Regions from separate parts of the Proteus terrae subsp. cibarius genome, predicted to be linked through region 2. Evidence: predicted binding sites of a transcription regulator. Region 2 holds the regulator's gene; each other region holds the start of a gene.
The links. Region 2 encodes Fur, which represses iron uptake genes when iron is present. Its sites were predicted from a motif close to ATAATAATGAGAACNACTATCAA; they were not measured.

Region 1 (11,118 bases), 510 kb from region 2:
CAGCGATAAAACACTTAGGGAAACGTTCAGCTAAAAAAGCGATGATTTCTTTACTACTATTCAACTTAGGTTGATTTTCCATGAAATTTCCTGATTACAACGGTTTTGCCAACCAGCGCAGGCATGAACAAGCGACATTATAATAGTGTTGCCAACAATTTCTATGGCAAACGCCTGTTAACTTACACAAAATTCACAATATTTTGCTGTATGACAAGTTTTCAAATGCTCGCAGAGCACGTCACACAACGCTTTAAGCCCATTTTCATCTTTTTTATCAAAACGATCAAAAATAGGACTATCAATATCGAGAACGCCGATAATTTGTCCATTTACTTCTAAAGGTAGAACAATTTCAGACTGACTTGCACTGTCACAAGCAATATGACCACTAAATTGGTGAACGTCACTTACTCTTAAAATTTTGTTTTCAGAGTATGCAGTTCCACAAACTCCTTTCCCAAAACCTATTCTGACACAAGCAATTTTGCCTTGAAATGGGCCAAGGACTAATGAATCACCATCATTAAGATAAAACCCAACCCAATTTATCGTATCTAACTTCTCGTAAAGAAGAGCGCTGGCATTAGCAAGTGATGCGATAAGATCATTTTCACCAGACAACAAGGCTGACAAATTATCAGTGAGTTCCTGATAAAAAAGCGATTTTGGCATCATTTAACCCTATTTGCGTAACTAAAATAGATAACATACTCGTAATTTAGCCTATTTTATCTTGAGGTTGAATACTCCATTTTCAAGAATTGGGTAAAAAAACGATCATATTCCCTTAACACCCACAAAAAAAATCAGACACTTAGTATTGTAAAATGAAAGGCATAAATATAATAAAAATGATAACTTGTGAACCATTGAGTATAGGTGCTTTTTTTTAACTTAATCAAACGATAACTCTTAAGAAAACCAACTTAGGCGAATTAACGAGCAATATAGTGAACAATATCGTAACAAAGGAAAAGAAATCAATACGCTGTCAGGAGTGTGATCACCTCGTGACACTCCCTCTCACATTAAAACGTGGAGAGGATGCTTATTGCCCTCGTTGCCAAGCAAAACTTGCATCTTATCGATATTGGTCATTAACTCGTCTACTTATTCTCTCTATTACAATGCTTATTTTGGCATCAATAGCATTTACTCAGCCACTGATTAAAATCCATCTATTAGGCACAATGATAACGGCGAATGTACTTGACGGTATTCGCATGATGTCAGAGCAAGGTTCTCCTCTTACGGCAACGATGGTAGCCTTTTGTGCTATTGCTGCACCGCTTAGCCTCCCCATCGCTATTTTATATCTCCATTTAGGATCTCGCTTGCGCCTTAATCTTCGCCCGATCTTATTGATGTTAGGGAAACTGAAAGAGTGGGTAATGTTAGATGTTTATTTAATTGGACTTGGTGTTGCAACAATAAAATTAGGCGATTATGCAACTGTCTATATTGGCAATGGCTTAATTGCTTTTGTTTCTTTAATGATACTCAGCTTATTAATGCTAATTAACATTAATATGGACCAACTTTGGCAACGCTTTTACCCACAAAAAGAGATAGAAAAAAGCCCTGCAACTTGCCATGCTTGTCACTATCATTTTAAAAAAACACCATCAACGCACTGCCCACGCTGCAAATCTTGTTATACCCCAAGACAGCCAATGAGTTTACAAAAAACATGGGCAGCATTAATTTCAGCAATAATTTTACTAATACCTGCAAATTTCTTGCCTATCTCTATCTTCTATTTAAATGGTCAACGTAGTGAAGACACTATTTTTTCAGGTGTACTTTCCTTAGTGAATTCAGGCAATACACCAATTGCGATTATTGTTTTTATTGCCAGTGTTTTTGTGCCTTTTTTCAAAATTATTATTATGTTGGGCTTATTATTAAGCATTCATTTTAATTCTCGTATTGACCCTCTACTACGAATGAAACTATACCGTTTTGTCTCTTGGATAGGACGATGGTCAATGCTTGATCTCTTTGTGATTGGACTGATGATGTCATTGATTAATCGAGATCAGCTGATGACTTTCACAATGGGGCCAGCGGCTTTTTATTTTGCTACTGCGGTTATTCTTACTATCCTTGCCGTTGAATGGTTGGATAGTCGTTTACTATGGGATACTTATGCAACAAGAAGAAAACGACGTTCAGGACTCACAAGCCCAAATACGCCGCAAGCGTAAAATTTCGACATTTTGGCTACTCCCTGTTATCGCCATTTTTATTGCTAGTTGGTTGCTTTTCCAACATTGGCAAGATAAGGGCGTACAAATCACGATTGATTTTCAATCAGCATCAGGAATTGTCTCTGGCAGAACACCTATTCGCTATCAAGGTGTTGATGTGGGTCTTGTTAAAGATGTCACTTTAAGCGATGACTTACGTCGAGTTATTGTTACGGCTGATATCCGCAAAGATCTCGCGACCGCATTGCGCAAAAACACTCAGTTTTGGTTAGTTACACCTAAAGCCAGCCTTTCTGGTGTATCTGGACTAGATGCTTTAGTTGGTGGTAATTATATCAGTATGTTACCGGGTGACGGTGAAAAACAATTTAAATTTATTGCTCAAGAAGTTCGCCCTCAAGCTAATATCGATAAAAACCAGCAATTAATCACTTTGACAGCAGATAAACTGGGATCGCTCAATGTTGACTCTCAAGTTTATTATCGCCAAGTTCCTGTTGGTAAAGTGTATAGCTATGCAATTCGCCCTGATAATCAGGGTATTTTTATTGAACTTAGTATCGATAAACAATATGCCCACTTAATACGCCAAGATAGCCATTTCTGGAACGTCTCTGGCTTTCAAGGTAATTTCAATTTAAAAAGCGGTGTGTCTGTAAAAATGGAAAGTGTTTCTGCTTTAATCAATGGCGCAATTGCTTTTGATTCACCGGAAAACAGCCCTCCAGCACAAGAAAACCAGCAATTCGTTTTACAATCAGCTACCTCTGTAGATGCAGGCAAAGCAATATATGGTGAAGATGGATTAATTATTTCTCTAACCAGTGAAGAAAGCTGGGGAGTCGATGCAGGGCAACCTATTCTTTTCAGAGGAATTTCTATTGGGCAAATCATTCAGCGTAATATGAGCGATGATGGAGTTATTTTTGATGCAATTATTGCCCCTGAATATAAGCATTATATTTATGAAAATAGTAAATTTGTTGCCAATAGCCGAATCAACGTCAATATGGGTTTAAATGGTATTGAAGTTCAAGGTGCAACACCTCAAGAATGGCTTGAAGGAGGTATTCACCTCATTCAAGGTACTAAAGGGGCACCTAAAGAACAGTATCGCCTTTATCGTAATGACTTCTTTGCGAAAGCCAGTGTTAATGGTAATGAATTACCCGTGACACTCACTTTAAAAGCATCAAGCCTTCCCGGGATCCAAAAAGGTTCAGTGGTTCTTTATCATCAATTCCAAGTCGGTGAAATTACCGATGTTCGGCCTTTAATGGATGAATTTGATATTGATGTTTATATTTCTAAACAATATCGCCATCTACTCACGGAAAAGAGTGTCTTCTGGACTGAAGGGGCTGCTAAAGTATCCGTTAATGGCTCCGGGTTAACTGTTGAAGCAACACCATTAAATCGTGCATTAAAAGGCGCGATCAGTTTTGATAACTTCGAAAATATCAATAATAACGTTTCACGTTACAAACTCTACCCATCAGAAACTAGTGCACGAGCTATCGGTGCACAAATTACGTTAAAAACGTACGATGCAAGTAAACTCTCTGAAGGGATGCCTATTCGTTATTTAGGAATTGATATTGGTCAGGTCGAATCATTAATCCTTTCGCCAGATAGAAAAGCGGTAACTGTATCAGCAGTTCTCTACCCTGATTATGTCAAAACCTTTGCGAGATCTGGCAGTCGTTTTGCTGTTGTTACTCCTGAATTAACAGCATCAGGATTAGATAACTTAGATTCACTTATTCAACCTTATATTAAAGCAGAGCCTGGTAATGGTGGCGTATATCGTCAATTTGAATTGCAAACATCCAACATTACAGACTCACGCTATCTCGATGGATTAAATCTTGTATTAAATGCCACAGAGGCAGGTTCAGTACAAATTGGTACGCCAATTTACTATCGCGGTCTTGAGGTCGGCGCCGTGACAGGTCTTGAACTAGGAAACATGTCTGACAGAGTATTAATTCACATCCGTATTAGTAAAAAATACCAATACCTTGTTCGAAATAATACAGAGTTTTGGCTTTCATCAGGATATAACTTCTCGTTTGGTTTAACTGGTGGTGTTATTCGTAGTGGTACATTCAAGCAATTTATACGTGGAGGGATCACTTTTGCAACACCACCTTCCACACCATTACAAGTGAAAGCAAAACAGGAACAGAATTTCATTTTAAATGATAAAGAACCAAAAGATTGGAATGAATGGGGAACGGCAATACCTAAACCTTAAAAATTAGATAATTCTGCCCTATTTCAGATAATTTATTTAAAGCGGATCACAAAAAATGATCCGCTTTTTTTATTTCGAAAAAACATTTTGGAAATAGGTTCCATTTATACTATGCTTAATTTTGTTTGGTCAAAAGCATTCTTTAAAATAAATGCCACCAATAAAACACAACGGAACACAACACGACATCGCTTAAACCGGAGCTTTATTATGAAAAAAACAACGTTGAAAATTGCTTGCTATGAAATTGAAGATATTACTTTGAAACACTCTTCCGATAACCAATTAACTTATATTCATATTCCATGCGATTATGATAAAGAGTTTTGTATGCAATTAGATGGATGGGATGAAAACACAAGTATTCCAGCCCAATTAAAAGATAAAAATATTCTGCTTTATCGCCATGCTTATGATAAAGATAGCCACCACTGGATCTTAAAAGTAGCGTAACAAGATGCTAAAGCGAAATAAAAAAAGCCAGATAAATCATTTATCTGGCTTAGGGAAATGGCTCATTGCGAGCCGTGCGCTAAAAAGTAATTGCTGATTACTGCATAAACAAAAATCGAGGACTAACTCAGACTTTTCTATCTCACAACCTACTGTTAAATATTAGCTAACAATATGTAAAGATCCAGTAAACAACCTACCAGCACACTATTTTCTATTCGAAAAAATTATCACTCTTAATTTTTGTCATTTAAATCATCGCGATAAAATAAAAAATTCTTAGCCATATTATTAATCACTTGATTAATTATTCTCGCAGAGCGACTTAATCGCATTTTGTATCACTTCTACTGATTTTTTCTTTTCAGGTGTATTCGGATCCGGCAGTAAAATAACATCAATTAATTGTGCTTTTACTTTTCCACTTTCCATTTGTTCCATTGCAATTTCATTAAGTGGATATTGCATCAGTGTTGCTGGGTTAATCACAAACCAAGCACCATCAGAACGACAATTAAGCATCACCTCTTCTCGTGTAAATGGCCAGTCGTCACCAAATTGAAGCTTACTGACCGTTGAAATAGGTGCTGCCGAGAATGCTTGAAAAGAAAACAGCATTAACATTCCCACTAATAAAAAACGTTTCATGTGGATATCTCACTTAAGAAATTAGGTTTTTTCGATTATATAACAATCTATACAGGTGAGTTAATCGCAAAGATGGCGACAGTAAAAATAACCATTGTTCCAAGTAACAGTTCAAGCCAACTATTCACTAGTAACCATTGAAAATTATTTTTCTTACGGATATGAGGAACTAAGACATAACGATTGATTACGGCTAGACCAAGCATTAACACCACTAAACTAATTTTAAGCCATAACATACTTTGATATTCAGATGATAATTGTACTGCCGGCCATCCTGGAATTAACATTACGGCACTGATAATACCAGTAATTGTAACCAATAAAACGGCAATATGACCCAAAAGTGAAAATCGCTTCATTGTACCAATAATCGGTTTGATCATCCCATCTGCAAGCTCATCTTTATTCCGCAAAAACTGTAAACAAGCAACAAATGGCCATAAACCACCAAACCAATACGCGGCACTAAGAAGATGAACACTTTGATTCAGCTTATAAAATATCGCTTCTGAACCTGTAAACATTGCACCATGACCTATAGATGCATGTAAGATCAACATAATCGAAGCAACAATTAAAATAGAGAAGTTACGAACATAACGTTGGTGTATAAATAAAACAGCTAATGCAATAGTTGCCAAAACTAATTGCCATTGCCAAACTTGACCAAATGAAGTACCTAATACCGCTTTCCATATTTCAAATGACCAAGCATCTTCCCATCCATCGCCCATAATACCGGATTGTACAGCCATCCATAGATAAGTCGTAATAAAGACCGTGACAGAACTAATGGCTAATGCAGGACGCAAGCGAACTTGAATAAGAGGAATGAACTTATCTTTTGCAAGAATGGCAGCAGAGAAGCTCAGTCCGAACATAAACATGACTGCCACTAAATGGAAAAAACGGCATAAAATATAAACGTCTTCAGGTGTCATTATTTTACACTAAATTGATAAGAACCTTTTGTCTTGTGCCCATCAACAGAAACAACGTTCCAATTAACTAAATAGTTACCTTCTGCTAAATCACTTTCTAAAGGCAATAATAATTTAGTATTATTAACAGGGTCTAAACTCAATTTTCCTACGGTAATTTCTTTACCATCGCTATTAGTGACTTTGATTTTGCTAAAGGCTAATTCAATACCCTCAGAGAAGTCTAGCGTAATAACTTTAGGTGCTTGTGCTTGTTCAATAGCAGCACCTTCAGCAGGTAACTGTGATTTTAAGTGTGCGTGTGCTAATGCTTGTTGGTATGACATACCAAGGAATAAAACAGCAATAGCCGATAATTTACCCCAAGATGTCTTAAGTGTATTTAATGACATAATAACCTCATAAATTACAGGTGATTTTTTTATTTATGAAAATATTTTATAGCAAATTTACGTCAAGATCTTCGCTTCTTGATATTAGAAATAAAAGGTTGTGAACTAGCACTCAAAATATATGTTATTTAGACCAGTTTCTGTTTCAAATATCACCCATTTTTACACTTCGAAAAAATATAATACCCATATTGACAGTCTAAACAGTTCAATACATAACCGAATACAACTAAAAGTAAAATAAACACCCTGTATAAATAATAATCAAAAAGAATTTTTAGGATAAAAATACGCAAACGAAAGTAAGGGAAAGATAAAAAATAGGAATAAGAATAGAGCTAATGCAGAAGAATAAAAAAACGCCCTGCTATTCATTCACAGCAGAGCGTAATAATTCATTTATTAACTTAAGCTATCTAAAGCTTTATTAATAATTAAACATGTGCAGATGTTGATAAAGTGTTCAGATCTTTATCTAACAAGAATAAAGCCTTACCACTGTCACCAACCATTGCTAATTTATCTAGGATTGATTTGAATAATTTCTCTTCTTCATGCTGTTCTGCAACATACCATTGTAAGAAATTAAATGTTGAATAATCCTGAGTCGTCATTGCAACATGAGCTAATTTATTAATCTCAGATGTAATATGTTTTTCATGTTCGTAAGTTTTATCGAACAATTCAGATAATGATGAGAACTCAGCTGGTGGAGCTTCGATAGCACCAAGTAAAGGCATTGCACCTGTATCACTTAAGTAATCAAATAAACGGTGCATATGTTCCATTTCTTCACGAGAATGAGCTTTTAAAAATTTAGCTGCACCATCAAATCCTTTGTCATCGCACCAAGCACTCATTTGCAAATAAAGATTTGCTGAATAAAACTCTAAATTTAGCTGTTCATTCAATTTATTGATCATATCTTGATGTAACATATTTTACGTCCCTTGCGATAAAAATTAACATTATGGATATTATGCACACTTAAAAATAAAAATATAGCTATTTAAATATAGTTTTTGTTTATTTTTTCAATCTATTAACTGTAATAAAAATAAAAACCAATCTCATTTGTAATATACCTTTTCTCTATTTTAATGTTAAATAGTACTTATTATCATTAAGAGTGAACCCATATTTAATTATTATCATTAAAACAATGTAACGCATTGAAATACAATGACATAATATTCACTCTTAAATTTTAGCCTTAACTTTCATATTTATTAATTTTTTCTTTAGGCTCCGAAGTTCCTGTATTAAAGCTAAATAAAAATTATATTTCATCCATTAAAGAAGATCCAAAAACAAGCTTTACCATATATCAGAAAATATATGCAAAGTGATATCTATAATAATTATTATTAGAAAAATAAAGTATCCGTTCTATTGCTTTTTATCACTTCCCTTTTGCTATAATTTCTATTTGATATTGCTACATATTTATTGGTTCAGACCGCAGTTTTTTTCACTTTTTTTCATATAAAAAAACACATAACTCTCAAAAAATAAAAATAATTTCAATTTTTGTGCAGTTTTTCATTTTGACTGATAAGATTAGTAGGTAACTCATATTTGTATGCACAAAAAATTAATATTAAAGCCCTAATCATAATAAAAGGTTAATTAGGAGCCACTATGACAAAAACAGTGTTAGTACCCGTTGATTTTACAGAGCTTGGTTTATTGGACAAGGTTGTGTCTCATCTAAAAGCATTGTCTGTCGCTGACAAATTGAATATTCATTTTTTATCAGTCATTCCAAGTTATGAGTCTTTTGTCGGATTTGCATTCGCAGGCCAAGATAGACTAGCTAGTGACAAACAACGTATTGAAATTGCATTATCCACGCTAAAAGAAAATTTATCGCATATTGATATTCCCAATAGTACAACTCAATTTTATGTGTCAATAGGTAATCCTCGCGATAAAATTTTAGAAACCGCAAAAAAAATTCAAGCAGAGCTGATTGTCATTGGTTCTCGTAATCCTGGAATGAAAACTTATCTTCTAGGTTCTACCGCATCTTCCGTGGTCAGTTACGCAGAATCATCTGTATTAGTCGTGCGTTAATCACCTACTCCCTGCTTTTATAAGAAATCTGGTATTCGTCATAAGCCAGATTTCTTATTCTTTTCACCATAAAATCCATTCAAAATAATATTTTATTTTATTACTCTTATTTTTAAGAGTAGCAATTAAAAATATATTCTGAAGCAATAAGATAATTATTAAAAATTGATTAAAAATACATTTGCTTTAATTCTTTTTATATAATTCTCTATATTAATCATCTCTTAATAAATTTATATTGTTCATAATGTTAAATTATGTAAAGATACTTTTCCATTAAGACTAAATTTAATCAACCGGGTAAAAGGAATTAAAATGAATAAAGAAATTTCCGAAAAATGGCAAGAGCGTTTTTCATTTTTTGATCAATATGGCTCACCTAAAACATCAGAATATAAAGCCGCTTATAAAGCACTTCCTTTTGGTAAGCGTATTCTTATCGGAATGAATATTTGGGCATTTTTCTTTGGTTTTATTTACTTTCTTATTTTAGGGTTATGGCGCAAGGCATTAACATTATTTGCTATTAACATTGCTATTTTTACTATTATTGGCTTTTTACCTGTAAATAACGGTGTTATCAATGCTGTAGGTATCGCAGTTAACGTTTTATGGGCTATAACAGCCAACTATGCGTATTACTTGAAAGAAACCAAAAATGATCAAAGCTGGAACCCGTTTGAAGGTGTTCTGTAATAATAAAGGGGCAATGGCCCCTTTTATTTTCTCTTATTCTTTTCTTTACTAATAACAAGCTCCCTCCTTCTCCTTATTTCATAGACATTCTATCCATTACTCTATTTAAATATTTCCATATAATTCTCCATAATAATTTTTTTAAATAGAAAATAATGAAATAACACCAAAATTTCGTTTTTACCTCAGAAGGATACTTTGCTAATGCTATAATGCATTAACACTAAATTAGGGAAAACGTATGTCTAATCACTTTCAAGGTAAATTTGAAGCCGAACTAAAATACCACCTTCAAAATCCAAAAGAATTTATTAACGAATTAAAAAAATCAGGGGCCACATTATTTACGCCTGAGAATCAAGAAACCGATTGGTACATGGAGCATGATAATACTGAATTTTCAGCTCCTACTATCAGTTTATGTGTAAGAAGAATGCTCCCTGCAGGAATAAACCTTCTTATCGTTAAAGGCCCTGATTTAGCACAATGTGAAGCTGTTCGTATTGAAGATGCAGAAAAAACAGTCTCTATGTTCACGACACTTGGTTACCATTGTATTCTCAATTATACAAAATCAAGAGAAATCTATTTTCTAGATGAGTTTCATATCACTATCGATAAACTAGATAAACTAGGCTCATTTGCTGAATTTGCTATCATGACGGACGACCAAAACAAACTCTCACTGTACGCTGACCAGCTAAAGCACTTAGCCATAAAATTTGGTTTTACAGAAAAAGATCTTGAGAAAAATAACTATAAAACACTAATGTTAAATAACCTCAAGTCATAAACAATTTTATTCAGTAGATATCTTCATAAAAACTATCAAAATTCTCTAATCGGAGCACCGATATTCTATCAATAGATATTGGTGCTTTATCATTTCTAACATTGTTTTATCTTATCCATTAAAAAGTAAAAAATGACGAGTCGAATAAAAAATTTATTTGAGTGCCATATTTATTATATTTATCTTAGAATTTTATTTTTCTTATCTCAAATAAAGCATATTCTTAGTCAAAAAATGTCATTTAGGTCTAATTTTAAAGATATTTTTGTAATACCCCTTATATTAATGCACTGTTTTTACTAGAATTAGTAAAAAAATATACTAATAGGAGGGTTTATGCTTGAAAATTACCTTAATATCTTTATTAAGGCGACTTTTGTTGAGAATATGGCATTAAGTTTCTTTTTAGGAATGTGTACTTTTCTTGCTGTTTCTAAAGAAGTAAAAACCTCATTAAAACTGGGTCTTACTGTTACTGCCTTACTTATTATTGCTACACCTATCAATAACTTAATCTATCATTTCATTCTAAAGAAAGACGCGGTAGTTGAAGGTATTGATCTTAGCTTTCTTAGATATATCACTTTTATTGGCGTTTTAGCAGCATTAGTCCAAATTTTAGAAATGTTTTTAGATAAATTTATCC
Region 2 (11,118 bases):
CGCCGTCAAGATGCGGTGGAAATCATGCGTCCTTTTATTGAAGAAGAAGGTGTGATCCAATTTTTACTAAAATCATTCAAAAATGGTGAGTGGTTATTTAATTTACCTGCAATAAAAAATGCCTATTCAGACATTATTGGCTGGCAAGAAGTGCCTGCTTGGCATCATCCTGTATTATTTATTCGAGGCGGTTTATCACCTTATATCTTAGATGAATATCGTGAAAATATAGCTCGCCAATTTCCTCTCGCGACCGCTTTTGTTGTTGCAAACACTGGGCATTGGGTTCATTCAGAAAAACCAGATACCGTTATTAAGGCAATTCGTCGTTTTTTAGAGAAAGCTTAGTTAAGAAACTTAACGACTTAAAATAATGCCACTGAAAAAATGATAATTTAGTAGAATGTATAATTATTGTACTTAAAAACAGTGTCTGTTGATAAAAAGACCAAATCACAATAGGTTAAAGTCAGGAAGCAGTGGCGAGACATCACTATGTGGGGTATTATTGGGCGTTTCGCAATTAGTCATTGGTATACGCCCTTTCACAGCAAAATTTATGGCAAAAGAACAAACTGATCGCACCACACTGGATTTGTTCGCAAATGAACGCAGACCTGGGCGACCTAAAACAAACCCGCTTTCTCGGGATGAACAGCTTAGAATTAATAAACGCAATCAATTAAGACGTGACAGAGTTAATGGTTTACGTCGAGTTGAGTTAAAATTAAATGAAGATGCTGTAAATGCTCTCAATGAGTTGGCGACAGAAAGAAACGTCAGTCGTAGTGAGCTTATTGAAGAAATATTACTAGAGCAATTGGCGCAAAATCACGCCTTAAAAATGCATCAAAACAAGAATAGCTAGCAGATAAACCACACAAATTCGACAGAATTAGCCTGCTATTTTCGTCAAAATACATTTTTAGTTTTCTATTATGAAAACACAATGCTTATCTTTCACTAGTAATTGTTCAAACACAGACAAATATACTCTAAATATTTTGAAGTGTAGCTAGGTGGCAAGTGAATGAGTCATTAGAAACATACAAGCAGTATGTGACTTGTGAAAATATACGTAGTCAATAACGCTACAATTTGAAATATAACGAATTTAGAATAAAAGAGGTTATCTCACTTTATGGCAATCATAGGAATATTCTTCGGCAGTGATACTGGCAACACTGAAAATATTGCCAAAATGCTTCAAGAAAGACTGGGCGCTGATAATGCTGAAGTTCATGATATTGCAAAATCCAGTCAAGAAGACATCGAAGCGTTCGATATTCTGTTACTAGGTATTCCTACTTGGTATTATGGTGAAGCACAATGTGATTGGGATGATTTTTTCCCAACACTAGAAGATATTGATTTCAATGGTAAGCTTGTTGCACTCTTTGGTTGTGGTGACCAAGAAGATTACGCAGAATATTTCTGTGATGCAATGGGTACTATCCGCGATATTATTGAGCCTCGTGGTGCTGTTATCGTAGGTCATTGGCCAACAGAAGGTTATCATTTCGAAGCCTCTAAAGGGCTCGCAGATGATAATCACTTTATCGGTCTTGCGATTGATGAAGATCGTCAACCAGAATTAACCGAAGAGCGTGTTGATGCTTGGGTTGCTCAAATCAAAGAAGAAATGAGCCTAGACGAAATTCTGGGATAAAAGAAATACTCAATATTGAGAATGATAATTATTCAATGGTGTGCTAAGATAGTGTGATAGGTGGGGTGTTTATTTTTAAATATCATGCCTATAATCAATGAGGTTATTTATTCACCCGAGTATTAACGAATAAAACCTATTTGTGAGCACAAAAATTAAATTCACCATTAGCAACAGGATTAAATCCGCATGACCGACAATAATAAAGCGTTAAAAAATGCTGGGTTAAAAGTTACACTTCCTCGCTTAAAGATCTTGGAAGTGCTCCAGGATCCTGAGTGCCATCATGTCAGTGCTGAAGATCTCTACAAAAAACTCATCGATATCGGTGAAGAGATTGGTCTGGCAACAGTGTATCGCGTCTTAAACCAATTTGATGATGCTGGTATTGTTACCCGACATAATTTTGAAGGTGGTAAATCAGTATTTGAATTAACTCAGCAACACCATCATGACCATTTAATTTGTCTTGATTGTGGCAAAGTTATCGAGTTTACAGACGATGCTATTGAATTACGCCAAAGAAACATCGCTGAACGTCATGGTATCAAGCTTTCCAATCATAGCCTTTATTTATATGGCCACTGCGCTGAAGGCAATTGTAAAGAAGATAGCCACGCACATGATGAGAAATAATTCATTCTGGATAATCTCTCAGTAAAAAAAAGGAACTGTCTACAGTTCCTTTTTTATTGCCTAAAATCCGAGGATAACTCTACTTAGTCACACTGATACTGTGTTTAATATGTTTTAAATGAACCACAATAGTAAATGTAACAATAACTAATAGTGACCAAGAGCCCCATTTGCCTGCATGTACAGCAGACCAAGCACCAATTTGGTTAGGATATTGCCAAACACCAAAAAATGTTCCGAAATTCTCAGCAAGCCAAATAAAGAAACCTATCAGAACAAAAGCAAGTAATAAGGGCATTTTTCGCTCTGTATCATAAGGTGTAAAATAAACCACACTACGAGCATAAAGACCTAAAATAAAGGCGGTTAAGTACCAACGATAATCACCAATAAAATGGTGAGAAAAGAAATTGATATAAATTGCAAGAGCAACTAATGTTGCCAGCCAATAAGGCGGATAATGTTCAATTCGCACTTTTAAAAAACGCCATGCTTGAATTAAATAGCTTCCTACCGCGGAATACATAAATCCAGTAAATAAAGGAACTTCCCACAATTTCGTGTAAGCAAAATCAGGGTATTTCCATGAACCAATCGCTGCTGATGTTTTAAATAATTCCATCACAAAACCAACAATATGGAAAAAACAGATCGCTTTTAATTCATCCCATGTCTCTAACTTTCCCCACACCATCCATAATTGAAAAGCGATAGCAAGAATAAGAAGCACATCATAACGGGGTATACCAAAGACACCTTTACTTGGTGTAGCAAATAAAATAAAAAAGAAAAAACCGGCAAATAAACAAGAACGCGCCTCTTTGACACCAAAAAAAAGAAATTCAACAATAAATCGTTTTATACCTTTAAAGGGCTTCAATGGTGGTTCTAATAAAAAATCGTCCAATCGCTTTAACATGCTTCTTCCTGAAAATTTGCATTATTAAACAGCATGCAATGCAGAATAATAAATAAGGTGAGGTAAGATAAAATGAATGGCAAGAAATTTGCCATAGAATAAAAAAACCTACAAGGATGAAAAGGACGAAAAAGAAAGGAATGAAAAAATAAAGGTATTTACCCCCCACTACGATACCCACTCTGACTGCCTTTACTTAGGGTAAATACCTTACGCAACTTCTGCGAAATAACTAAAACACAGGAGATAAACATAACCCACTCACATTTATCTCAGACGACATGACATGACGACTTTACTTCATTACTTTTACTACATACTGCGATTTTAAAACGACTCTTTACTGCTTTTACTCTTTTACTTCTACTTTTCTACTTCTTACTGCTGCTGATAATTTCACTTTATTAACAAGGCTTATTTATAAAGCTCTTTTTAATTACTACATCCCTACCTTTCTACTACTTATTTTTACTTATCGTAATCGTATTTAGCTTTTTTAGTTTTATTCAGGATAAAGTGCAATTAATACACTTTATCCTTATGATGATATTAGAAAATAGTGAATGGCATAATCACGTTAAACTTAACGTCTTTTTCATCTTGGAAAATATTACCAAAACCACCTTCATAACTTGGAATATCAGAGTGGTTATCATAACGGGTATAGTGAAGTTTAAAGAGAGTGCCTTTAGCGCGCCCTTCTTGAACTGTATACATAATATCCGCATTCCATGCACTTTCTCTGATACGCTGACCTTGGTCATAAATGGCTTTACCACTTGGCTTAGCATCCCATGCGTAAACATAAGAAGTACCTACCGCCCAGCCTGACAGATCCCAGTTTTTCAGATCATACATAACGCCAGCATAAAGTGCTTTTTCACCATTGGCGTTAAAGTCAGAACGGCCATCCCACCAGACATCAAGACGACCATTAGAGGTTGCCCAGCCCGGGGTCATGCGTTGTAAGAAATAACCTTGATTACCTTCAGCTTTAACCCATGTTCCTTCTACTTTGAAGTCAAATACATTGTAGGTATAACCAAAAGTCAGTGCTTGTAACCATGCCAGCCCATCATAAACGTCATTAACACCTCCACCGGTAACTTTATCTTTAGCACCGTAGAATTGGTAAGACGTTCTTAATGCATTGTCAGCAATTGGAAAATCATAAGAAACTTTACCAAAATACTGATCGATATAACCATCGGCCTGACCAAATGCAGCTTCTAATACTAGGCTGTTTTTAAAATCATATTTGGCGCCGAAAGAGTGAAGATAGCTGATATTCGTTTCTAGATCAGCTTTACGGAAATTGTACATATTCCGATACCATGGTGCTTTGTATTCATCGGTCCACATATAGGAGAAAGACAATTCACCACTTTTATCGAAATCAAAGACAGCACCCGCTTCAGCTCCACGGTAAGTTCCCGGTAAGAAGCTCCAATGTGGACGCAATAAGCTTTGGCCTTTAGGTTGAATATATCCACCTTGAGCCCAGAAGTTGCCTAATTTGAATTTCGCAGCCGCTTTATAAACGCTCATGCCGCTGCGATCGCCAGTCCATTTTTCATCCCAGCGACTTTTTGCATCACTAAAACCGATTTCGTTAGGTGCCGCTGGGCCACTGTTATTCAATTCAGCCGCACCAAAGGCAGCTAAATCAATACCAATAAAATTACCGAGGTAACCTGATGAGAAATCTAGATTAGCGTTGAAAGTAGAATGGTGTAAGTTAGCTTTGTATTTGCCGTAATCAGGGCTATTTGGTGTTAACTCTTTTCTATCACGGTCACGTTGCCAATAAAAAAGACCGCCTGTTAAGGTTGAGTCATCAATAAACCCTTCAGCATGAGACATTTTTGCAGGTAGTGCAGTTACAAGCAATGCGCCCATAACGGCAAGTGCCACCCTGCCTGGTTTAGCATGTTGCATAACCATAGCATTGTTTCCTCTTTGACTTTGACTAAAAAAGAAATAAGCACAATGCCTATTTCCAAATATAAAACCCCAAATGGGGAAAAAACCTAAATTAGGTTAAAAACAGCATATTTTTCGCGACGCGAATTATCAACCTAAAAAAAAGAATTTTTATCAAAATATGACAAAGGACACATAACTAAATGATCGTTTCATTTTCTTGCTTTTATAAGGATTAATTAAAAATAAATATAATACTTTGATTTTATTGCATTTTACAAACCAATCTTTAAACGATATAAGATTTCGTTTTTATAAAAAGGAATAATAAGTAGTATTTATAAATAATCTTTTTTAACGATGTAAAATATGAGGTGTGAATCACACTTTTCTTATTACAGCTTTATTTAGCGTGATGATCTGAAAAAACAAAAGAATAAAGCGATAGTGAATAAACTATTTCAAACGAAACAAATAGAAATTTATCACCTAAAAAAAGAAAAAATAAGAGATTAATTAAATTATGAATAGTAAATATTTAATATCAATAGATGAAAAATGAAGAGAAATAAGCTGTAAAACTGATAAAAAAATGCTCGATAAGCAATTACCGAGCATTTTATTCATTAAGATACTAATGTGACTTAAAGTACGTCAGATTAACCTTGTTGAGAAATCTTCGCCCAAGTGTCACGTAAGCCCACAGTACGGTTAAACACAAGTTTATCCGCTGTTGAAAGCTTATCAGCACAGAAGTAGCCTTCACGCTCAAATTGATACGCTTTCTCGATAGCTGCATCTTTTAAGCTACGTTCAACAAAACCTTCACGAATAACTAATGATTCAGGGTTAATTGTTGATAAGAAATCATCTTCTGCCGCTGGGTTTGGTACGCTAAACAGGCGGTCATAAAGACGGATTTCAGCAGGAATAGCATGTGGAATACTTACCCAGTGAATAACGCCTTTTACTTTACGTCCATCAGCAGGATCTTTATTTAGAGTCTCTGCATCATAGGTACAATAAATGGTCGTAATTTCGCCTTTTTCGTCTTTTTCAACACGTTCCGCTTTAATAACATAAGCATTACGTAAACGTACTTCTTTACCTAGCACCAGGCGTTTATATTGACGGTTTGCTTCTTCTTTGAAGTCAGCGCGATCAATATAGATCTCACGGCTAAATGGCACTTCACGCGTTCCCATTTCTGGTTTATTCGGGTGATTTGGCGCAATAAGAATTTCTTCACCTTCTGGCATATTTTCAATCACTAAACGAACAGGATCGATAACTGCCATTGCGCGTGGTGCATTTTCGTTTAAGTCATCACGAATACAAGATTCCAGGGCTGCCATTTCGACGTTATTTTCTTGTTTCGTCACACCAATACGTAGACAAAATTCACGGATAGATTCTGCGGTATAACCACGGCGACGTAAGCCTGAAATTGTTGGCATACGAGGATCATCCCAACCATTCACAATATTTTCTGTCACAAGCTGATTCAGCTTACGTTTTGACATCACAGTGTATTCAAGATTAAGACGTGAGAATTCATATTGACGAGGATGACAAGGGATAGTGATATTATCCAGAACCCAATCATATAAACGGCGGTTATCTTGGAATTCTAAAGTACATAAAGAATGTGTGATATTTTCCAGTGCATCAGAGATACAGTGGGTAAAATCATACATTGGATAAATGCACCATTTATTTCCAGTTTGGTGGTGTTCAGCAAATTTAATACGATAAAGCACAGGATCACGCATAACAATAAATGGTGATGCCATATCAATTTTCGCACGTAAACACGCTTTACCTTCTTCAAAGCCACCAGCACGCATTTTTTCAAACAGTGCTAAGTTCTCTTCTACGCTACGTGAGCGATAAGGGCTGTTTTTACCTGGCTCCTTTAATGTACCGCGGTATTCACGAATTTCTTCAGCACTTAACTCATCAACGTAAGCTAAGCCTTTATTAATCAGCTCAATCGCATATTGATAAAGTTGATCAAAATAATCTGAGGAGTAATGAATGCTACCTTCCCATTGGAAACCTAACCACTGAACATCTTTTTGAATTGAGTTGATGTACTCAATATCTTCTTTTACTGGATTGGTATCATCAAAACGTAGATTACATTTTCCCTGATAATCTTTAGCAATACCAAAATTCAGGCAAATTGATTTCGCATGGCCGATATGAAGATAGCCATTAGGTTCAGGTGGGAAACGCGTGTGAACGCTATTATGTTTTCCAGTAGCCAGATCTTCGTCAATAATTTGACGAATAAAGTTCGTTGGGCGGGCATCTGCCTCATTCATGGTCATTTTTTCCTCAAAGCAAAACGCATAATTAACCCACTATAATCCAATAAGCAGGTTTCATAAATACCTTAGCTAAATACACCCCTGAGATATTTATCAAAATAGAGATAAAAAAACGGGAAGTTCGAAAGACTCCCCGTTTTATCGTCTTATTTAACCATCTCTTTATAGAGGATTAAATATCTAGATAGAATTTATTTTAACACGTTGTAGATAACCGTTTTATTTCCAACGACAACACCGGCAACTTGTTCAGCAATCTTATCAAAATCATCGATATTGCTAACAATGACAGGGCTTATCATCGATTTGGCATTAGCGTTCAAATATTCAAGATCTAATTCTAAAATAGGTTGACCGACTTTAACGTCTGCACCTTCTTCAACTAAACGCTTAAAGCCTTTGCCACCTAATGCAACGGTATCAATTCCCATATGCACAATGATTTCGACACCATTGTCAGTCTCGATACAAAATGCATGGTTTGTATCAAAAATCTTAACAACAGTACCTGTCGCAGGCGCCATCACGATATTAGAGGTTGGTTTGATTGCTATACCATCCCCAACAACACCACTAGAGAACGCTTCATCTGGTACATCTTTCAATGCCACAACTTCACCATCAAAAGGCGCAATCATTTCAAGTAACACTTTTGCATTAGCATTAGCTTGTTTTACCGGTGTTTTTTCAGTAGACACAGTTGAAGCAGATGTACCTTCATAAGCGGCAACTGGGCCTTGTGTTAATACATCACGCATAGCGTTAGCGACTAATTCAGCTCGTGTACCCACAATCACTTGAACACTTTGTTTGTTTAAGCGAATAACACCTGATGCGCCTAAACGTTTTGCATAGGCATCATTAACAACTGTGGCATCTTTTACATTTAAGCGTAAACGGGTAATACAAGCATCAATGCCCGTTAAGTTATCTGAGCCACCGATAGCCGCAATATATTGACGAGCTTCTTGTTGAATACCTTCTTTACTATTTGCTGGCGCTGTTTTGATATCTTCATCATAACCATCAGCAGTTTCATCACCAACCACGTCATCCTCACGACCCGGAGTTTTCAAGTTGAATTTGGTGATAGTGAAACGGAAAATACCGTAATAGATAAAGAAGAAAACAATACCTTGAACAATCAGCATATACCAATGAACAGCCAGTGGGTTACGTGAAGATAAGAACATATCCACTAAGCCTGCACTAAAGCCGAACCCTGAAATCCACTCCATACTTGCAGCGATATAAACAGAAATCGCCATTAAGAATGCGTGAATAACATAGAGCACAGGTGCTACGAACATAAAGGAGAATTCAAGCGGTTCAGTAATACCTGTGAAGAAGGCAGCAAATGCACCTGCAATCATGATACCAGCAACTTTTGCTTTGTTCTCTTTACGTGCACAGTGATAGATCGCAAGAGCCGCACCCGGTAAACCAAACATCATTACTGGGAAGAAACCAGCTTGATAACGACCGGTTACACCCACAGTTGCTAAGCCAGAATCGATAGCTTGCTGACCTGCTAGGAAGTTAGGAATATCGTTAATACCTGCAACGTCAAACCAGAATACAGAGTTCAACGCATGATGTAGACCGACCGGAATTAATAAACGGTTAAAGAATGCGTAGATACCCGCACCTAATGCTCCCATATCTTTAATGCTTTCACCGAAGCTGACTAATCCGCCATAAATCACAGGCCAGATATACATCAGAATAAAGGCGACGATGATCATTAAAAATGAGGTTAGAATAGGAACTAAACGACGGCCACTAAAGAATGACAGTGCGCGAGGCAGTTCAACGCTACTAAAGCGATTATAAAGCTCGGCAGAAAGTACACCAACCAAGATCCCAACAAACTGGTTATTTATTTTACCAAAAGCAACTGGAACCTCTTCTAAAGGCAGGCCTTTGATCATTGACACTGCTGCTGGAGAGCAAAGCGTTGTCACGACTAAAAACCCTACAAATCCTGTTAAAGCGGCAGCACCGTCTTTGTCTTTCGACATACCATAAGCAACACCAATAGCAAACAAGACTGACATATTGTCGATGATAGCAGCACCAGATTTGATAAGTAAGGCAGCAAGCGCGTTATCGCCACCCCAGCCTACTGGGTCAATCCAGTAGCCAATCCCCATCAGAATTGCTGCTGCAGGTAATGTAGCAACAGGCACCATCAGTGCCCGTCCTATCTTCTGCAGATAACTTAAAATATTCACAAACTCCCCCTTGGATAGCCCCTATGCGGGATCTTATTCATACTCATTCATATTTTATAATAAAATTGATGAGCTAATTATTTAATTCCATTTTTAGTCTAAAAAAATTATTTCGTATCGCAAATTAATTAGTCATAATTTGTGATTAAAGTCACTAATGTCGTATAATTTTTAGCTGAAATGCTGGCTAAGTCAGAAAGCTTATTTTATGATTAAAAATATCTTTTGGCGGGACATTTCGATCATCAGCTAAAAATGAAAAGAAATTCGTGTTATAGATGAGCCACTGATAATCACACGATGAAATAACACGTTACTGAGTTATCAGATTTGTCTTTTTTCTATGAGGTTACTATGAGGTTAATCCCCCTATCCACGGCAAAACAAGTTGGTAAGTGGTCTGCAAATTATATCGTTGAGAAAATCAACGCGTTTAATCCAACAGCAGAGCGCCCTTTCGTACTTGGTTTACCGACTGGTGGCACGCCATTGGCGACATATAAAGAGTTAATTGAATTACATCGTGCAGGAAAAGTCAGCTTCCAACACGTTGTGACATTCAATATGGATGAATATGTTGGTATTCCATCAGATCATTCACAAAGTTATCGTACATTTATGTATGAAAACTTCTTTAATCATATTGATATTAAAGATGAAAATATCAATTTATTAAATGGTAATGCTGAAGATCCACAAGCAGAATGCGAACGCTATGAAGCTAAAATCAAGTCTTATGGCAAAATCAATCTGTTTATGGGCGGTGTAGGTAACGACGGTCACATTGCGTTTAATGAACCTGCGTCATCACTCTCTTCACGCACTCGAATGAAAACGCTAACTGAAGATACACGCTTAGCAAATTCACGTTTCTTCGACAATAATGTTAATCATGTTCCTAAATATGCACTGACAGTTGGTGTAGGCACATTATTAGACGCTGAAGAATTAATGATTTTGGCAACTGGTTTTAATAAAGCGCAAGCAGTACATGCTGCAACAGAAGGCGCTGTTAACCATTTATGGACGATTTCCTGTGTTCAACTTCACCCTAAAGCAATTTTAGTGTGTGATGATCCTGCAACAATGGAATTACGTGTAAAAACATTGCGTTACTTCCAACAGATTGAAGCGCAAGAGTGTCAGAAATACCAAGACTAAGTTTAGTAAAATAAGTACCTACTGATTAAGTAGCGGAAAAGGCTAAGCTCTCTTACTTATCAGCCAGAATTTGCTGGCTGATATCGGCTTTTTAGATTGACTTCCCTTATCAGGAGACAAAGGTATGTTTGCCTTAACAAATGCTGTTATTTATACAGGTTACGACCGTTTAGAAAACCACGCCATTATTATTAACGGCTCCCGTATTGAGCAGGTTTGCCCACAGGATCAACTGCCAAAAGA
Region 3 (11,118 bases), 120 kb from region 2:
TAACAAAGCAACTTTCATTAAAGAATTAGTGTTAAAAATTCCTGAAGGTGAAGTTGTGCCTTTCCGTGCTGGTGGATTTATTCAAATTGAATGTCCTCCTCATACGGTACGCTATGAAGATTTTGATGTACCTGAGGAGTATCGTGAAGATTGGGATAAATTTAATTTGTTCCGTTATGTTTCTGAGGTTAAAGAAACCACTGTACGTGCTTATTCAATGGCGAACTATCCTGAAGAGCATGGCATCATCATGTTAAACGTGCGTATTGCAACACCTCCGCCACGTAATCCTGATGTGCCACCAGGAATTATGTCATCGTATATTTGGTCATTAAAACCGGGCGATAAAGTGACAATTTCAGGACCATTTGGTGAATTCTTTGCTAAGGAAACCGATGCTGAAATGATCTTTATTGGTGGTGGTGCAGGTATGGCGCCAATGCGTTCACATATCTTTGACCAATTAAAACGCTTACATTCTAAACGTAAAATCAGCTTCTGGTATGGTGCACGTTCTGTTCGAGAAATGTTCTACACTGAAGATTTCGATATGCTTGCAAAAGAAAACGAAAACTTCACATGGAATGTCGCACTTTCAGATGCATTGCCTGAAGATAATTGGACTGGCTATACTGGATTTATTCACAACGTGTTGTTTGAGAATTACCTCAAAAATCATCCTGCACCAGAAGATTGTGAATTCTATATGTGTGGACCACCAGTGATGAATGCAGCAGTTATTAAAATGCTCAAAGATTTAGGCGTTGAAGATGAAAACATTATGCTGGATGACTTTGGAGGTTGATCCTAACTTCCGATAAAGCATAAATGAATGAAATGACAAGCGCCCACTTATGTGGGCGCTCATGATCAGAAGAGAGAGTTATGTTAAAAAGAAAGATGATAAATTGGATAGTGATGCTGTCTGCATTAGTTCTATTATCTGCATGTGGTGAAAAGCAGCAGGTGTTAGAAGGCGAAACCATGGGAACTTATTACTCAATTAAATATGTTCCTGATAGTAATTCACCTCCACAAAACGTCTTACAAACAGAGATTGATCGTATTCTTGAAGAAGTTAACGATCAAATGTCAACATATCGTCCTCATTCTGAACTCAGTCGTTTCAATCAAAGCCGTGAAATTAATACCCCATTTCTTGTTTCACCTGCGACAGCTAAAGTCGTCAGTGAGGCTATTCGCATTAATAAAATAACTGATGGTGCTTTGGATGTGACTGTGGGACCGTTAGTTAATTTATGGGGATTTGGCCCAGAAGGCCGATTTACGCACCAACCTTCTGAAGATGAATTAGCAAAACGCAAACAGTGGATTGGTATTGATTACCTTGCTGTTGAAGGTAATACGTTAATTAAGAAGATCCCTGAACTTTATGTTGATTTATCTTCAATTGCTAAAGGCTATGGTGTTGATGCTGTGGCTGAATATTTAATTTCACAGAATATCACTAACTATATGGTTGATATTGGCGGTGAAGTAAGAACCCAAGGTGTGAATGGTAATGACAAGCTTTGGCGTATAGCGATTGAAAAACCGGCAAATGACGGCACAAAACAGAGTGTACAGTTGATTATTGAACCCGGTGATAATTCAATAGCCACTTCTGGTGATTATCGTAACTATTTTGAAGAAAATGGTGTCCGTTTTTCTCATACTATTGACCCAACCACAGGCCATCCTATTAAACATAACCTCGTTTCTATCACTGTGATTGTGCCAACTTGCATGAGTGCTGATGGTCTTTCGACAGGATTGAATGTTTTAGGGCCTGAAAAAGGGTTAGCAGTAGCAAATGAGCTAAATATTCCTGTCTTTATGATAGTGAAAACAGAAAATGGGTTTGAAGAGCGTTATAGTAAAGCGTTCGCCCCATTCTTGAAAAAGTAGAATTTAAGGAGAGAAGGTTATGTTAAAAATATTTCTTTTTGCCTTCATCTTATTCTTGATTGCCTTCTTTGGAATGGCGTTAGGATATATAGTAAAACGTAAAAGCCTTCAAGGTAGCTGTGGCGGTTTAGGTGCTATGGGGATAGAGAAGGAATGTGATTGCCCCGAACCTTGTGATGCACGTAAAAAACGTATGGCAAAAGAGTCTGCACGAGAAGAGTTACTGAAAAAGAATCGAATTCTTTAAATAATAAAAATATATTTAGATAAAAAAAGAGTGATGGATTTTAATGACCATCACTCTTTTTTATTTCACTCTAAAATATACATATTCTAAAAAAGTTTTTTAATAGAATAAAAGTAGGATAATAAAAAGTGAACCTTTGTGTTAAAGATTCACTTCCATGGATAAGGGTTTTGTCCCTCCCACTCTAAAACTTCTTTTTTGGCTTCTTCGTAGGAATAGTCATAATGTTCTTGAAGCTTACCAATTAGTTGCTCTCGCGTACCTTCGATAATATCTAGTTCATCATGGGTGATCTTTCCCCATTTTTCTTTTACTTTTCCTTTGAATAAATTCCAATCACCAGAAATTTTATTGTTTAACACTTTATTCCTCCTTACTTATTTCTATCAGATGCATTATTAAGTGTAGAAGAGAATAAAATGAATATAAAAATGAAAGCTGAAATAGATTTATTTACTCTTTCTTGAATGTTTTCATTTTAGTTGGAGAGTCAACCATAACTGCGTCTGCACCTAATTCAGTGGCTTGAATATAGTCTTTCTCTGTGTTGACCCCAAAAAGAACAATATGAGCATTGCCACCAGCACGAAAACAAGACATCGCGTCTTTATCCCAACTCAGAACGGAAGCGGAACGCGCTTCACCTAATGTGTACTTCTCAACAACTTCGACTTTGCGGTGCAGTTCAAGTCCATACCAACGAGTAATATCTAAATTTTCAGGTAACAGGCAAACATGGCTCATAGTGATATTGGCTAGAATATCACGAGTGATATCACGGCTTTCAAAACGTTGTACATTAGTCGGTAAAGCATCAAGAAATGCAGAATTTGTAGAATAAACGCGAGTTCTATCCAGTGCGTTATGATTACGAAGTACGGTGGTTAACGCTTCACTTTGGATTGCAGGATCAGCATCTGGTGATTTTAAATCAAGATAAAACTGTGTTGTGGGGAATTGAGTTAAGATCTCATCCAATGTCGGAATAGTGACACCTTTATTTCGATAAGGAAATTGCTGGGCTTCACCAAATTTATAGCCAGCATCCCATTGCTTCAGCTGCTGTGCAGTAAATTCAGAAATACTACCTTGTCCATTCGTTAAGCTTTTTAAATCGCTAGGGCGATAAAGGACTGGAATATTATCTTTTGATAATTGAATAGTGATCCAAATTGCATCAGCTTGATTCGAGAGCGCTGTTTTTATAGCAATTTCAGTATTTTCAGGGGCATCAGCTGTGCCACCACGATGTGCGATAATTTTAGGAGATGCCATAAGGATTACAGAATAAAAAAAGAGAGAAATAGCGATGAATAATTTGATCATGAAAAAATTATTTCCTTGTTTTATATATGGTTACAAAACAATATTTAAAATTAATGTAATTAATCAAAGAGCAAAAACAATCTATCATCACTTTGTGACAATTCTATAAATAAACAGACTAATTCAGATTTTTATGAGAAATACACCTCAATAGGGTGAGATGATAGCGAATAAAAATTGTAGTTAACATTTATTTACTGTATATTTAAACAGTAGATAAGGTGAGGTGATTGTATGCGTAAAATTATTCATGTTGATATGGATTGTTTTTATGCTGCGATTGAAATGCGAGATAATCCAGCACTAAAAGAGATCCCTATTGCGGTTGGAGGCAATGCTTCTAGTCGAGGTGTGATCTGTACGGCGAATTATCCCGCCCGTCGTTTTGGTGTCCGTAGTGCTATGTCAACGGCAACAGCGTTGAAGTTATGTCCTCACTTAAAAGTGCTATCCGGTAGGATGGCTCTCTATAAAGAAACATCAGCAAAAATACGCCAAATCTTTTCTCGTTATACTCATCTTATTGAACCTCTTTCACTCGATGAAGCTTACCTTGATGTTTCTGACAGTAAGCATTGTCATGGCTCAGCAACGCTGATGGCTCAAGAAATTCGCCAGCAAATTTTTGATGAGTTAAATCTCACGGCATCCGCAGGTATTGCACCGATTAAATTTCTTGCAAAAATTGCCTCTGATATGAATAAACCAAATGGGCAATTTGTTATTACACCAGAACAAGTCGATGATTTTATTTTAAAATTACCACTTAATAAAATACCGGGTGTAGGGAAGGTGACATTTGCTCGTTTGCAAGAAATGGGGTTAGAAACTTGTGCTGATATTCGTCGCACCGATGTCATTTCTTTAGTAAAAGCGTTTGGAAAATTTGGTCAAAATTTATGGGAACGCAGTCATGGTATTGATGAACGTGAAATTAATCCAGATAGACTCAGGAAATCAGTCGGAGTTGAACGTACTTTTGCCTCAGATATTAATTCTTGGGATGATTGCTTGGCATTACTTGATGGATTGTATAGCGAATTAGAAAGGCGATTAACAAAAGTTAAACCGGATCTAAGAATAGCAAGGCAAGGCGTTAAATTAAAATTTGATGATTTTCAATTAACAACACAAGAGCATGCTCATCCTATTTTAGAAAAAGCCGATTTAATCAATATTGCCTATCAAGCATGGCATGAGCGTCGAAATGGTAGAGGCGTCCGGTTAATCGGATTTCATGTCACCTTGCAAGATCCACAAATAGAGCGACAACTTCTTTTAGCGTTATAAAAATTAAAAAAACCATAGTCAATCAATAGATAGACTATGGTTAACACAGTTAATTTATGTAGTTAATCTATGTAGCATTACCAACGATAATTCATTGTTGCTGTCATCGTTCTTCCAATGCCATAAAAACAAGCCGTATCACCAGCACAAGATGCAACATAATGTTTATTCGCAATATTATTCATATTAAGCTGAATTTCAGCACCTTTTAAAGAAGGTGATAATTCACCTAATGAATAACCAATCATCGCATCGTAAAGAGTCACTGCAGGTACACTAACTGTATTTTTGGTATCGCCTTGAGATACACCCACATATCTGACACCAACACCCGCTTTAGCGCCATTAAATAGCCCAGAGGTTTCATCATATTGACCCCAGAGTGATGCTATATGTTTAGGAACTCTAGGGAGTTCTTTTCCTTGTGTTCCCGCAATAATGGTTTTTCTTACTTCAGTATCGGTATAAGAATAACTGCTGATAAATGAAATGTTTTCAGTTAATTGGCTATTAATTTGTGCTTCAACACCACGGCTTCTAATTTCACCCACTGGTTCAAAATACGCTTTTTCAGCATTGTAGTTGGTAACATTACGTTGTTGTAATTGATAAACAGAGAGTGTTGCCAATGTTTGCTCATTTGGTGTGAGGTATTTTATTCCGGCCTCTAATTGACGACCTTCGCTAGGCTCAAAAGGGGCACTTCCTGGTGCTCGGCGAGTTTGTAAATTAGGTTCGAACGAAGTGCTATAGCTTATATATGGTGAAATACCATTATCAAAAGCATATAAAAGCCCAGCACGACCCGTTAGTTTATGATCATCTTGCTGATCATAGCTTTTCGCTAAGAAATCATGAGTACGAACTTGAGCCCAATCTTGGCGTAATCCTGCAAGTAAGATCCAATTTTTCCATTGGATCTGATCTTGTAGATATAACCCAATTTGATCACGTTTTTGTAGCTGATCGGTCGCAGGTTTTTGTAAACTCATATCGATAGGATAATGATAGTTAGGATTACGCCAGTCAAGATCGTATTCTGGCCCTATTGCTCGAAGCAAATTATCTTGATCTTTGCTCCATTGATAATCAATACCAGCAATCACAGTATGATTAAGTTTTGCAGTGGTAAAGTCGGCTTGTAAACGAGTATCTATTCCTAAAGTATCTGTTTCACGTTGCTCTTGTTGTGCTCGGCGTTCAAGAACATAAGGGTTATCTTTTCTTAAAGAGCCAAATACAAGATATTTATATTTCTGATTAATATGGCTATATCGAGCATTTTGTACAATTTTTAGTGAATCACTAAATTCGTGTTCAAATTCATAGCCTATACCATATTGTTGACGCCATGATTTATGGTAATCGGGATTGTTAACATCAAAATCAAAGGGAATAGTACCTGCCGGAGTGCTTTTAACCGTACCATAAGCAGGTAAAAAATTACGATATCCAGCTTCAGGCTCTTGCTGAATAAAGCTTAGTAGCGTTAAGCGAGTTTGTTCATTAGGTAAGAAAGTAATAGCTGGAGCAAGTGCAAAACGTTCTTCTTTATAGTTTTTTATTTGGGTGTGTTGTGTTTTTGCAACACCGTTTAGGCGATAAAGCACTCGATTGTCATCACTTAATGCACCTGAAAAATCAAAAGCGGTTTCTGCTAATTTATCATTGCCTGCTCGTACTTGAATATGGCGAATAGGGGATGCAGTTGGTCTTTTGCTTGTCATTGCCACAAGGCCACCCGGATTGACTTGGCCATAAAGAACGGATGCAGGCCCTCTGACCACTTCAACGCGCTCTAATAACCAGGGATCAATTGCACCCGTTGATGATGAAGCGCCCATTCCATAACTTAGGCCGTCAAGAAAACGGGGGGCATAACTGTATCCACGAATAAAAACCTCATCATTACGATTAGAACTTCCACGATATTCTGTGAAAACTCCGGGCGTATAACGTAATGCTTGAGAAACTGAACTGACATCTTGAGCATCCATTTGATCACGCGTGATCACACTAATGGATTGTGGTGTTTTTTCAATTTCACTCGGTGTTTTATTTGTTGATAACGTTTTTGTTGCCACAAAACCGGAAACAGGCGCTTGAGGATCTTGCGATGGAGATGCCGTAACAATTATCTTTTCAGGTATGTTTTGATTGATGGCTGCATGAATTTGAACAGAGAGTAAACTTAGAGGTAAGGCGAGAAAGACGCTAGCAACGTAATTTTTATTAGACACAATAGAACCCTTTAGTTTTTTATTTTTTAACTTTAAATATGGAAGCCATGAAAATATCACTCCGAAAATATTAATGCTAATGATAATGATTAGCATTCTATATATTTAATTCATTAAGATTTATTTTTTATTCGATAATGGAATAAGTGATTATGTAATTGGCTATATAAGGAATAAATTATGATCTTTAAGGGAAATAGCGTGTAATTTGAGGGGATAATTTATTTCTTGGTGATAGTTTTAGGCACAAAAAACCCGCCAATTAAGCGGGTTCCATTATTAATATTAAAGCGAAATTATTTAGCAGGGATCGCTTTTAAAATCGCAGTTAATAATTGCCAGTATTGACCGACGCTTTTAACGTGAACACGTTCGTCTGGTGAGTGAGCACCACGGATTGTTGGCCCAATAGAAACCATATCCATATCTGGGTAAGGTTTTTTGAACAGACCACACTCAAGACCTGCGTGGATAACCATGATGTTTGGCACTTTATCAAACAGTTGTTGGTAAGTGTCACGAACTAAATGCATAACAGGAGAGTCTGCATCTGGTTTCCAACCTGGGTAACCGCCTTTGGTTTCGATATCCGCTTTAGCCAGTTTTGCTAATGCTGTCAGCATACTAACAACATAGGTTTTACCGCTATCAATCAGAGAACGAATTAAGCATAAGATTTCTACTTTATCGTCAACAATGCTAACAACACCTACGTTTAATGAAGTTTCAACAACACCTTCAACGTCGTCACTCATACGAATAACGCCATTTGGCATAGCATTAAGTAGGTTAATTAAGCGTTCTTGGCAATCTGCTGTGAAAACTTTTTTATCTGTTGTTGTATCAATTAATTCAACTTTTAGATTTTTTTCTGCAATAGCTAATTCTGTTTTTAACAGAGCTTCAAATTTCGCTTTTACTGCGTCTAGTTGGCTTGCTTTATCCGCTGGAATTGCAAAAACAATGTTTGCTTCACGAGGAATAGCATTACGCAGTGTACCACCATGAAAATCAATTAATTTCAGTGATAATTCTTCTGCATGACCTGCTAAGAAACGCGCTAATAATTTATTTGCGTTACCTAAACCTAAATGGATATCGCCACCTGAGTGACCACCATTTAATCCTTTCAGAACCAGTTGTTTAACAACGTGGCCTGCTGGAATTGCATCGTAAGAAAGGCTTACTGTGGTTTTAACATCAATACCACCCGCACAACCCATGTAGATTTCACCTTCTTCTTCAGAGTCTGTGTTGATAAGAATATCAGCTTGTAACCAACCTGGTTGTAAACCAAATGCTCCGTCCATGCCTGTTTCTTCAGTCATGGTTAACAGAACTTCTAATGGGCCGTGTTTAACAGTATCGTCAGCTAAAACAGCTAATGCAGATGCCATGCCTACACCATTATCAGCACCTAATGTAGTGCCTTTAGCTTTGATCCACTCACCGTCAATATAAGGTTGAATCGGATCTTTAGTGAAGTCGTGAACGGTGTCGTTGTTTTTTTGTGGCACCATATCTAAGTGTGCTTGTAAAACAACGGCTTTACGATCTTCCATGCCTTTAGTTGCTGGTTTACGAATTAAAATATTGCCAACTGCATCGCGCTGTGCAAAAAGACCTTTTTCACTTGCCCAAGAAAGAATATGGGAAGCTAAGGCTTCTTCATGATGTGATGGATGTGGAATCGAACAAATTTTTGCAAAAATATCCCATAGTGGTTGTGGGGATAGAGTAGATAGTTCAGACACGATGGATCTCCTCTAACAGCATCTGTGTTATTGATAGCCTACCGCTTTTAAGGGCTAGCTTTATTATTCTGAGCGTTATACGCCAATATAGTTGAGAATATCACTTTCTTCTGATGAATGCGTCATTGTATTCACATCTCTATCTAAGAAATTAGATCTCTATTTTGTATTCATTTTTTATATAGTTCGTTTTTTAATCACAAAAAGACATTACAGAAAAAAATGAGGTTAATCTCACCTGTTTTCACGTTTTCTCTGGTTTTTAGGCGCTCAAATCACTATAATCTCGCGCAACCTTTTTTTCCGCAAAAAAGCTTCTCTCGAAATTCAAGTAGCTAGGATCACAATATTATGAGCGAAAAATATGTTGTAACGTGGGATATGTTGCAAATACATGCCCGTCAATTGGCGCAACGTTTATTACCAGTCGAACAGTGGACAGGCATTATTGCTGTCAGCCGTGGGGGATTAGTCCCTGCTGCATTACTTGCTCGTGAATTAGGTATCCGTCATGTGGATACAGTCTGCATTTCTAGCTATGACCACGACCATCAGCGTGACCTCAAAATCTTAAAAAAAGCAGAAGGTGATGGTGAAGGCTTTATCGTTGTTGACGATTTAGTTGATACTGGTGGTACTGCTAAAGTTATTCGTGAAATGTATCCAAAAGCCCATTTCGTCACTATCTTTGCAAAACCAGAAGGGCGTCCTTTAGTGGATGATTTTGTGGTTGATATTCCGCAAAATACATGGATTGAACAGCCTTGGGATATGGGTGTTGCCTTTATTCCACCAGTTTGCGATCAAAAATAAGTTGATAGCATTCGTTTTGCTGTTTTGATTGAGATCCTCGCTTAGGCGGGGATTTTTGTTTTTAAGCTTTTTCTCTTCCTCTTAATGGTGTCTTCGTGCGGTTGCTTGTTGTGATACACATTGTTCCAGTCGATTTCATGCTATGATAAAGCCAGACTTTTTAGCCCCTTTTATACGATATCCACTGATTTGAAGAGTGATATGGCAAACAATACGAATCTTTCTGAAACTTTATTTAAGCCAAGAGCAAAACACGCTGAAACCTCAACGCTAATTCAGTACACCCATCCAAAATCGAATATTAATACTTATACCGTGCTTAATGGTACGAGCCAGCAAAATTGGTATCGAACTATTCAACGTTTACTTTGGATCTGGCGTGGAATTTCTCCTATTGAGATAGAAGAGGTGTTAAGCCGAATTGCGGTACAGGATGCCCCTCGTAGTGATGATAAATTTATTGATACCGTTGTCGGGTATCGTAAAGGTGGTTGGTCATTTGAGTGGTCGCACCAAGCGATGATCTGGCAACAAAAAGCATTACGTGAAGAGTCCGGTGATGCAGCTGCAGATTGTTGGTTACAAGCCGCACATCTTTATAGTATTGCCGCATATCCCTTTATTAATGGTGATTTTTTAGCGGAGCAAGCCGTTATTTTGTCGATGAAAGCCTTTGAGAATGCGACGAAATTTTCTTCTTTTGAAGTCAAAAAATTGACATTTAAATTAGAAGGAAAAGGGACGACAACAGGTTTTCTGCATTTACCAAAAGATTGCAGAGGCCCTTATCCTACTGTGTTATTTTGCGGTGGATTAGACGGCTTACAGAGCGATTATGTTAGATTCTTCCGTGATTATCTTTCCCCTAAAGGTATTGCAATGTTAACACTGGATATGCCCGCAATTGGTTATTCAGTAAAGCAAAAACTAACGGAAGATACATGCCATTTACAAGGTGAAGTTCTAAAGCAACTTTCTGAAGTACCTTGGATTGATCATACTCGTATTGGTGTGATGGGCTTTCGCTTTGGCGGTAATATTGCTGTGCGTTTAGCTTATATCTACCCCAAATTAATTAAAGGTGTTGTTGCTTTAGGTCCGTTGATCCACACTTTCTTTACCCAAGCTGAATTACAGAAAAAAATTCCTGTGATGTATCTTGATGTATTAGCAAGCCGCTTAGGGTTATGGAATATTGACGAGAATAATCTTCGATTATCGTTGAGCAGTTATTCCCTGAAAAACCAAGGTTTGATTGGACGACGCATGCCTGTTCCTATGATGGGGGTTTATTGGAAAGGTGATGAAATGAGCCCTAAAGAGGATTCGCAATTAATTGCACGCTCCTCGATGGATGGTGACATTCTTGCTATTAACGATAAACCGCTTTATGAAGGTTTAGAGCTTGCGTTACAAAAAAGCGCAGATTGGATCTATGATAAATTAATATAATTAATTTTGAACAATAACTTGCTAATTATATTAGATTATATAACAGTAGAGTTTCTAAGGAGACTGAATTTATGACTTCATCTTTGAA

Region 1: the regulator Fur is predicted to act here: its motif matches at 7,959-7,981, upstream of ftnA (non-heme ferritin).
Region 3: the regulator Fur is predicted to act here: its motif matches at 7,085-7,107, upstream of GTH25_RS04320 (TonB-dependent siderophore receptor).

What each region holds. Positions count from the first base shown of each region.
Region 1 covers NZ_CP047349.1:1,566,962-1,578,079, reverse strand. Annotated here, with positions in the region: gene proQ (RNA chaperone ProQ) at 1-82, opposite strand, end outside; gene GTH25_RS07380 (GAF domain-containing protein) at 178-675, opposite strand; gene yebS (membrane integrity lipid transport subunit YebS) at 954-2,210, shown strand; gene GTH25_RS07370 (PqiB family protein) at 2,152-4,470, shown strand; gene GTH25_RS07365 (DUF1480 family protein) at 4,681-4,923, shown strand; gene GTH25_RS07360 (YebY family protein) at 5,227-5,571, opposite strand; gene copD (copper homeostasis membrane protein CopD) at 5,619-6,515, opposite strand; gene copC (copper homeostasis periplasmic binding protein CopC) at 6,515-6,907, opposite strand; gene ftnA (non-heme ferritin) at 7,342-7,845, opposite strand; gene GTH25_RS07340 (universal stress protein) at 8,549-8,983, shown strand; gene GTH25_RS07335 (DUF2628 domain-containing protein) at 9,299-9,679, shown strand; gene GTH25_RS07330 (class IV adenylate cyclase) at 9,921-10,472, shown strand; gene nqrE (NADH:ubiquinone reductase (Na(+)-transporting) subunit E) at 10,809-11,118, shown strand, end outside.
Region 2 covers NZ_CP047349.1:1,058,171-1,069,288, reverse strand. Annotated here, with positions in the region: gene ybfF (esterase) at 1-348, shown strand, start outside; gene ybfE (LexA regulated protein) at 560-868, shown strand; gene fldA (flavodoxin FldA) at 1,142-1,669, shown strand; gene fur (ferric iron uptake transcriptional regulator) at 1,859-2,305, shown strand; gene GTH25_RS04895 (DUF817 domain-containing protein) at 2,385-3,224, opposite strand; gene chiP (chitoporin ChiP) at 3,774-5,168, opposite strand; gene glnS (glutamine--tRNA ligase) at 5,807-7,474, opposite strand; gene nagE (N-acetylglucosamine-specific PTS transporter subunit IIBC) at 7,672-9,714, opposite strand; gene nagB (glucosamine-6-phosphate deaminase) at 10,069-10,875, shown strand; gene nagA (N-acetylglucosamine-6-phosphate deacetylase) at 11,000-11,118, shown strand, end outside.
Region 3 covers NZ_CP047349.1:940,313-951,430, forward strand. Annotated here, with positions in the region: gene nqrF (NADH:ubiquinone reductase (Na(+)-transporting) subunit F) at 1-805, shown strand, start outside; gene GTH25_RS04295 (FAD:protein FMN transferase) at 886-1,908, shown strand; gene nqrM ((Na+)-NQR maturation NqrM) at 1,928-2,155, shown strand; gene GTH25_RS04305 (CsbD family protein) at 2,305-2,517, opposite strand; gene GTH25_RS04310 (glycerophosphodiester phosphodiesterase family protein) at 2,609-3,481, opposite strand; gene dinB (DNA polymerase IV) at 3,716-4,771, shown strand; gene GTH25_RS04320 (TonB-dependent siderophore receptor) at 4,849-7,011, opposite strand; gene pepD (beta-Ala-His dipeptidase) at 7,308-8,765, opposite strand; gene gpt (xanthine phosphoribosyltransferase) at 9,117-9,578, shown strand; gene frsA (esterase FrsA) at 9,780-11,030, shown strand; gene crl (sigma factor-binding protein Crl) at 11,102-11,118, shown strand, end outside.